DNA from 2 places in the Paraburkholderia sp. J41 genome. Region 2 is predicted to be linked to the other one. Evidence: predicted binding sites of a transcription regulator. Region 2 holds the regulator's gene; the other holds the start of a gene.
The links. The regulator LexA, encoded in region 2, represses DNA repair genes until DNA is damaged. The targets are predictions, from matches to a motif close to ACTGTATNNNNATACAGT.
Positions count from the first base shown of each region.

Region 1: the regulator LexA is predicted to act here: its motif matches at 1,367-1,384, upstream of U5805_RS26715 (VRR-NUC domain-containing protein).

Region 1 covers NZ_CAJMZE010000036.1:37,589-41,850, forward strand. The annotation lists gene U5805_RS26715 (VRR-NUC domain-containing protein) at 1-1,359, opposite strand, end outside; gene U5805_RS26720 (hypothetical protein) at 1,491-2,108, shown strand; gene U5805_RS26725 (DUF3443 domain-containing protein) at 2,205-3,563, opposite strand; gene U5805_RS26730 (DUF2844 domain-containing protein) at 3,560-4,102, opposite strand.
Region 2 covers NZ_CAJMZE010000015.1:74,616-78,877, reverse strand. The annotation lists gene U5805_RS17345 (DUF2939 domain-containing protein) at 1-563, opposite strand, end outside; gene U5805_RS17340 (hypothetical protein) at 674-1,060, opposite strand; gene lexA (transcriptional repressor LexA) at 1,091-1,741, opposite strand; gene U5805_RS17330 (sulfate ABC transporter substrate-binding protein) at 2,059-3,162, shown strand; gene cysT (sulfate ABC transporter permease subunit CysT) at 3,306-4,217, shown strand; gene cysW (sulfate ABC transporter permease subunit CysW) at 4,214-4,262, shown strand, end outside.

The DNA of each region.
Region 1 (4,262 bases), on a different contig from region 2:
CGCGCCGCTTTCGAGTTCCGCGAGACAAGCGTCGAAATGCGCGGCACGGCGCGCGGCGAAATCGGCGGCATGCAGATCGGCGGGACCGCGCTGAAACGGATGAAAGAACGCGCCGGGCAGCGGCGCGAACAGCGCGGGCCAGCACAGCAAGCCGAACAGAGCGTTGATGAGCGTGTTTTCCACATAGAACACGGGCGCGTCGGGCGTGGCGAGCGCGCGCCGCGCGGCTTCCTCCACGCGCACGCCGTGCGGCGCGGCCGGCAGCACGAGTTCGAGGTTCGCGAAGCCGGGCGCGACGGGCGAAGCCGCGCGGCGCGCGCGCGTGAGACGCCCGAGCGTGCGCGCCGCGCGCTGCGCTTCCTCCTCGTTCGCGGGCGCGGCGGCAATCGCGCGCGCGAGCGCCACGGCTTCTTCACGCCGATCGAGTTGTTCGAGCACGCGCACGCGCCGGTAGCGCGATTCGGCGTGAGCGCTGCCGGCGTAAGCGCGCCACGCGAGTTCGGGCTCGCGCGCGCGCTCGGCGGCGAGTCCGGCGGCGTGACGCAGCTTGTCATGACGCTCGCGCAGCCACGGATTCGCATGCGTGCGCGCGGCGAGGGCGTCGAGCGTGGCGAGCGCGGTTTCGATCGGCGGGACGATGGGCGCTTCGTCGGCGATGGCGGCTTCGAGCGTCTCGCGGCAGTCGCGCAACGCGAGCCAGGTGTCGATGTCGCCGCGATGCTGGAACGCGCGCGACGCGGCGTCGAAAGCGACGGTTTCGTAGCGGAACACGCCAAGATCGGCGAGCACGAATTCGCGCCAGTCCTGGCGCAGATTGCCGAAGAACATCAGGCGCAGGCGTTCGCACAGCGGCGCCGCCTTGAAATGCCAAACGGTGTCCGCCGAAGCGGGGAACCAGGCGTGCCAGTCGCGCACCCCGGTCGCGGCAGTGCTGCCGCAAAGGTGCGCCGTGAGCGCGCCGAGCGTGGCGGCCCGCGTGGCACGCGCGGCGTGCGCCTCGGGCGCGAGTTCGAGTCGCGCTGCCAGCGCCTGCAATTCCGCTTTCGTCACGAGCGCGGCGAGCGTTTCGAAGTCGAGCGCGGGCGCGCCGTCGAGCCAGCCCGCCGCGACGAGCGCCGCCGCCGCCGCGCGCGGGCAGCCGATCTCGGCGTAATCGAGCCGGCTCGCGCGAAAATGCGGGCCTTTGCGCATCAGCATGCGCACGAACAGCGCGCGCGCCGAACGCGGCAGCAACGGGAAGGTCGCGGCGAAACGGCGCTCGGCGTCGTCGAACAGATCGGCGCAGCGCGCGCCGAGCCACGCGAGCGCGCGCTCGAAGTTCGCGAGGTAATAGAACGGATCGGGAGAGTCGGAAAGCACGCGCGGCACTGTACGGATATACAGCGGCGATGATAGCAGGCCGGCGCGGCCATTCGCGCGCGCCTGCGGCCGGCTCAGGGATTGCCCGGCCCTTACGCTACAATTGCCGCAGCCTGAAAACCGGAACCGCGATGAACCCACGCAACGCCTGCCTCGCCGCCCTCGTGGCCGCCACGACCCTGTTCGCGGGCTGCGCGGCCCAGTACCGCAACCCCAACGCGTGCGAAGAGGAAATGCGCAACCGGCTCGCCGATCTGTCGATGGGCGACCTCGCCGTTTCGCATAGCGCTACGAACTGGCGCGGCGCGCGCGTCGTGGTCGAAGGCAGCCTCGACAACCCGGCCGCCGCCTATGCGGCGTCGGGCGCAGCGGCGGCATCGGGTGCCTCGGGCGCTTCGGATGTTGTGGCGGCGTCGTCCGTAGCGGCGGTGCCGGCGTCGGATGCCGCTTACGGCACGCCGGCGCGTCGTGATGTTTCGACCTACACGTCCACGTCCACGCCCGCGGCGGCGGCGCTGCCCGGCGTGATGGCGGTGCCCACGGCGCCGGAGGCCAACGGCTCGACGCCGGAGGCGAAGCCCACCACGCCCGTGGCCGTGCTCGCCCAGAAGCTCGGCCTCAAGAAGCCGCCGCGCACGCTGGCGGCGGCCGAATGCACGTTCGACGAATCGGGCGGCATTGCCTCGTTCCGTTGGCTCACGCCGGCCAAGCTCGCGCGCACCACGCCCGATCCCGACGCCGACGAGTAAGCCCGCGCGCGCCGGCAGTTTGCCGAACGCTCGCCGCATCGCTCACGAAGGCCCCGCAAGGGGCCTTCGGCGCTTCCGGCTTTCCGGCGCGAAAACTCAGAACGCGAAATACGGCCCGTTGCCGGCGGGCGTGGCCTGTGCCTCGATCGCCGTGAACACGCGCCGCCCGAAGAAGAAGGGCAGCCCCCAGCCGAACGCGCTCCCGTTGTAGCCCGCGAGATTGTCGAAGGCCCAGTTGCCGGTGGCGAACAGCGTCGACGAGCTGGTGACGGCGAAGCTCACGGCGGCGCTCGCGTTGTCGATGCCGAGAATCGTCGCGCCGAGGTTCGTCGGCGAACTCGGGCAATACCAGAAGCCGCAGCGCGTGAGCGCCGCGTTGTTGAAGTAGAACGCGTTCGAGCCGCTGTCGAGATAGCTGCGCGAATAGACGGCGCCGTCCGACGTGATCGTGCGCACGTAGCCGGTCACGCTGTTGGCGCGCAGCACGGTCGCGCTGCCGAGCGCGTTGTTCGCCTGCGAGCCGATGCCGAACACGAGCTGCCCCGTCACCGCCGAGGCGCCGCCGTCGGGAACGTCAGGCAGGTCGATCAGCACGCCGTTGTTGTCGGTGGCGAACGCCGCGACGGGATTGCTGATCTGCTGCGCGAGCGGTTGCGCGCTGGGCGTGCAGCCGCCCGACCCGCAGGCGTAGTACCACGACGGCAGCGGGGCGTTGACGCAGGCCGCGCCGCAATCGGCGCTGAATGGGCCGACGCCGAGAATGCCGTTCGAGCGCAGCGCCGTCGCGTTCGTCATCGCGAGGCCGAGACCCGCGCAGCCCGAGGGTGCGCCGCCCACGGCCGGATCGGCGATCAACTGGATCGGCAGCGCGGCGGCGTTCTCGCCCGCGAGCTTGACGTCGGCGCTGCGCACGGCGCCCCAGGTGTAGCCGGTGCCGAATGCCGCGCACGCGCCCGCGGGATCGGTGCCCGCGCCGGCCGGCACGGCGGGCAGCGCGAAGCCGGCGGGCAGCGCGGACGCCAACAGACGCAGACCTTGCGAGCCGGTGTCGACCTGCACGTTGTCGACGGTTGCGCAGGTCGCGGTGCCCGGCACGCAGACGGTCACGCTCGCCATCAGCATGTTGCGCGTGGAGGTCGGGGTCGCGGCGACGGTGACGGGCATCACGTTGGGTGTGGTCGACGGCGTGACCGTGCCGCTCGTGCCGGCGGATGGCGCCGAAGCCGCGCTCGGCGCGGAAGCCGCGCTCGCCGTGCTCGCCGCGCTGGGTGCGCTGGGGGCGCCGGGTGCGCTTGCGCCGGCGGCACTGGCGGCGCTCGCGGGCGCGGCGCTGCCGCCCGCGCTGGTCGCCGCGCCGGCGCTGCTCGCGTTCGAGCCGCCGCCGCACGCGGCGACCACGGCGCAGAGCGCGAGCACGGCGGGCAATGACCGGATCGCCGGAAAGCGCGCGCTCATTGCAAATCCCCTTCGCCGATTCCCGCCGGCAGCGCTTGCGGCAGCCATGCGCGCCCGATGTAGGCGCGCATGTGGCCGCCCGTTTCCACGATTACGCTCGCGCCCACCACGCGCGCGGCGTGCAGGTCGTCGCGGTCGGCGGCGCGCAGGGCGGCGGCCGCGTTGCGCCAGTCGGCCGCCGAGGGGCCGAGCAGCGTGTCCAGATTGGGCCGCGCCGGGCCTTGCCACGTGTAGGCGAAGACGGTGCCGTTCGCGCTCGCGACGTATTCGTTGATGCTCGTGCCCGCCTCGTCGACATAACTGACGACGCGGGCCGCGCCGTTCGCGAGCGTGCGCGAGGCGGCGCCGGCGGGCAGCATGGGCGCGCCGCCGAGGGCGGCGCAGGCAGGGGCGGCGGCAAGGCTCAGGCAGGCGATGCCGCAGGCCAGGCGGCAGACCTGGCCGCGAGCGCGGCCGTGAGTCTGGTCGTGAATGCGGCCGCAAGACGCGCAGGCGCGAGCCACGGCCCGGCCCGCCTTGGCGAGGCTGTAAGTGTTCATGACGCTCTCCGGTGCTGCTGTTGTGAACTGCTTTTTTGAGATTTCGCGGAAAAAATTAGCACCGGCCCTGCGGCGCAAGCCACCTATGCCGTCATGGCGGCACCGCGCGAAGCGGAGTTTTGGCGCGCCGGCCTTCTATCGTTTTGATTGAAAAGGGAAA
Region 2 (4,262 bases):
GCCGCGGTAACAGGCCGTGATCCCGGTGCAGGCGTGCCCGGGGCGGTTTGCACGGGCGGAGCAGGTTGAGCGGGTGGTGCGGGCGCGGCGGCCGGCGGCGCTGCGGGCGCCGGTTGCGTTGATTGAACAGGCGGCGCCGGCTGCGCGCCCGAGGTTTGCGGCGCGGGCGCCGCGGGTTGTTCGCCCGGCTTGCCCGTGGGCGGCATGCCGTTGAGCAGTGCGGCCACACCATCGGGCGTAGCGTAGGCGTCCACGAGCGGGCCGATCAACGCCGCGCCGATCACCGCGCCGAGCAGCAAAAGCGGATTGCTGCTGTGCTGCGCGTGAATGCGCTGCTGCAACAGCGCGCCAACTTGCTGCTTCAGACTCACGCGCAGCGCCGGGTAATCGACGTATTCGTTGAGCGTGGCGGCGTCGCGCGCGTCGGCAGCGGCTTTCATGCGATTCACGGCGATATACGGCGACGCGTAGCCATAACCGAGTACCGCAACGGTAGCAATCACCGCGACGGTGATCGCAAGGGGCTTTTTCCAGCTTGAGGTATTCGCGAGCGGCTCTGTCATAAGGTGGGCGTGATCGTTCGGTCAAGGATTGACCGCCATAAAGCGAAAACGATCCCGAAGCACAAACAGAACCCGCATCGCGGCGCGTCCTTTTTTGCGACGCGCGTGCCTTATTTCGCGAGCGCGGCCGGCAAGTCGGTCGGTTGCTCGGCAATGCAGCGGTCGATCGCGCGGCACACCGCGTCCACCGTGCCCACCAGAATGAGCCGCGACGGGCCGTGATAGACGCGCACCGGCGCGCGGCGCGCGGGTTGGTCGACGTTGAGCGCGCTGTTGAGCGAAACACGCGCGAACGCCGGCTGTGCCGAGGGCAGCGGCGGCAGGTCGGCCGTGCTGGTGGCGACGAGGTTGGGCGCGTTGTCGATATCGTCGAAGAGCGAGCCGTTGATGGCGGCAGCCGTGGCGCGCATCTCGCGCGCGGCGCACGAGGCGATTCCACGCAGATGACGCAGGCGGCCGAATTGACGGAAGGGCAGCAGACGGGCAAGGCGTTCCATGACTCTCTCCAGACGGATATCAGCGGATTTTTAGAATTCGGTGGGGCGAATCAAGCCGACCGCGATGCCTTCCAGCGCGAATTCCGCGCTGCCGGACTCGACGAAAATATTGTCGTAGTCGGGGTTTTCGGCGATCAGCTCCAGGCCGTTCGGGCGGCGCTTGAGGCGTTTGACCGTGACGTCGTCGCCAAGACGCGCCACGACGATCTGGCCGTCCTTCGCCTCGGCCTTCTTCTGCACGGCGAGCAGGTCGCCGTCGAGAATGCCGGCGTCGCGCATCGAAAGACCGCGCACTTTCAGCAGATAGTCGGGGCGGCTCGAAAAGAGCGCCGGGTCGCACATGTAGTTCTGCGAGATATGTTCCTGCGCGAGGATCGGGCTGCCCGCCGCCACGCGGCCGACGAGCGGCAGCGCGAGCTGCATGATGCTCGCATGCGGCAGCGTGAACTGATGCGGCAGCTCGTCGCCCATGGGCACGAGACGGATGCCGCGCGAGGCGCCCGCAGCCAGCTCGATCACGCCCTTGCGCGCCAGCGCGCGCAAATGTTCCTCGGCCGAATTGGCGGAACTGAAACCCAGCTCCGCCGCGATTTCGGCGCGGGTGGGCGGGAAGCCGGTGCGCTCGATCGCCCGGCGGATCAGATCGAAAACCTGCTGTTGTCGTGCGGTGAGTTTGGTCATGGCGCCACTGTATGTTTAAACAGGTGACTGTATTTTTATACAGTATTTGCCGCTTTTCAAGTGTTACTTGAAGTTCGTCGCCCCGATGCCTTGCCGATGCCGCCGCAGCAGCGTTTCATGGCGCCCTGACGGACGGAAAAATGCCGTTGCAGCGGTTTCCTCTGTCGCTTACCACTTTTGCGTATTAAAAAATGAAGAAACATTATTTTTAATGATGTAAGCGGATCGCTAGACTGGCCTCCATCGTTAGCGGCAACTGAGTCGGCAACTGAGCGGCAACTTGCCGGCAACCACATACGGGCACGGAGAACAGATAGATGGTCACGGAATCGGGGAAATTGGCGGGGAAAGCGGCGGAGAAAGCGCCGCGAGCAGGCTGGCTCAGGACATGGGCGGCGAGGCTGGCGCTCGGAGCGGCGCCGCTGATCGTGCCGGTCGCGGCATTGCTGGGCGGCGCGGCGGCGCTGGCGCCCGTGGCCGCGCATGCCGATACCGCGCTGCTCAACGTCTCCTACGACCCGACGCGCGAGTTGTATCAGGACATCAACGAAGCCTTCATCAAGCAGTGGAAGGCGAAGACGGGCGAAACCATCACCATCAAGCAGTCGCATGGCGGCTCGGGCGCGCAGGCGCGTTCGGTGCTCGACGGCCTGCAAGCCGATGTCGTCACGCTCGCGCTCGCCTGGGACATCGACGCGCTCGCCAACAAGGGCCTCGTCGCGAAAGACTGGCAAAAGCGTCTGCCGGACAACGCCTCGCCGTACACCTCGACCATCGTGTTTCTCGTGCGCAAGGGCAACCCGAAGCACATCAAGGATTGGGACGATCTCGCGAAGCCGGGCGTCTCGATCGTGACGCCGAATCCGAAAACCTCGGGCGGCGCGCGCTGGAACTACCTTGCGGCGTGGGCCTACGCGCTGCATCAGCCGGGCGGCAACGAGCAGAAGGCGAAGGAGTTCGTGACGAAGGTCTACAAGAATGCGGGCGTGCTCGATTCGGGCGCGCGCGGCGCGACCACGAGCTTCGTGCAGCGCGATATCGGCGACGTGCTGATCGCCTGGGAAAACGAGGCGTTTCTCTCGCTCAAGGAATTCGGCCCCGACAGGTTCGAGATCGTCGTGCCTTCGGTGAGCATTCTGGCCGAGCCGCCCGTTGCCGTGGTGGACAAGGTCGTCGACAAGAAGGGCACGCGCAAGGTTTCGGAAGCCTATTTGCAGTTCCTTTATAGCGAGGAAGGTCAGGAGATCGCCGCGAAGAACTTCTATCGTCCGCGTTCGACCGCGGTGCCCGCGGCGCTCACGGCGAAGTTTCCGAAGCTGAAGCTTTACACGGTCGACGACACGTTCGGCGGCTGGGCCAAGGCGCAGAAGACGCATTTCGCGGACGGCGGCGTGTTCGACTCCATCTATCAGCCGCAGTAAGGCGCGAGCGGGACGCTACGACGCAAGGCAGCAACCGAAAGCATCGGCCGCGCACAGGAACGACGCGGCCGCATAACAACGAAGCGCGCCCACGGGCGCGCTTTTCGGCGCAAAAAAGCGCAACCCATGTCTGGACGACGAGCATGACGACGTTTCGATTACGCAAGCCCAGTGCGCTGCCGGGATTCGGCCTGACGCTCGGCATCACGGTGGCTTACCTGAGCCTCGTGGTGCTGATCCCGCTGGCCTCCACCTTCCTCAAGACGGCGACGCTCGACTGGAGCCAGTTCGTGCGCGCGGTGTGGTCGCCGCGCGTGATCGCGTCGTATCGGCTCACGTTTCTTTCGGCGCTCGGCGGCGCGCTCATCAACGCCGTGTTCGGCTTTCTGCTCGCGTGGGTGCTCGTGCGCTACACGTTCCCGTTCAAACGCATCGTGGACGCGCTCGTCGACTTGCCGTTCGCGCTGCCCACCTCCGTGGCCGGCATTTCGCTCGCGGCCGTGTACGCCGGCAACGGCTGGATCGGCCAGTACCTGCAACCGCTCGGGCTGAAGATCGCCTTCACGCCGCTCGGCGTGCTCGTGGCGCTCACGTTTATCGGCTTGCCGTTCGTCGTGCGCACGGTGCAGCCCGTGCTGGAAGAGTTCGAGCGCGAGCAGGAGGAAGCGGCCGCGTGCCTCGGCGCCTCGCGCGCGCTCGTGTTTCGCCGCGTGATCTTGCCGGCCGCGCTGCCCGCGCTGCTCACCGGCTTCGCGCTCGCGTTCGCGCGCGCGTTGGGCGAATACGGCTCGGTGATCTTCATCGCCGGCAACGTGCCGATGAAGTCGGAGATCACCTCGCTGCTCATCATCACCAAGCTCGAACAATACGACTACGCGGGCGCGACGGCGCTGGCGGTGGTCATGCTCTGCGTGTCGTTCGTCATGCTGCTCATCATCAATACGTTGCAGTGGTATCTGCAACGCCGCACGAGCCGGGGCATCACCGGCGCGGGCGCGCCGCAGGCCGTGGGCACGACCGCCAGCGGCGCGGCGCTGGGCGGAGGTGCGCAATGAGCACGTCCGCACGACGCAACGCGGGGCGTCCCGATACTGGGCGTC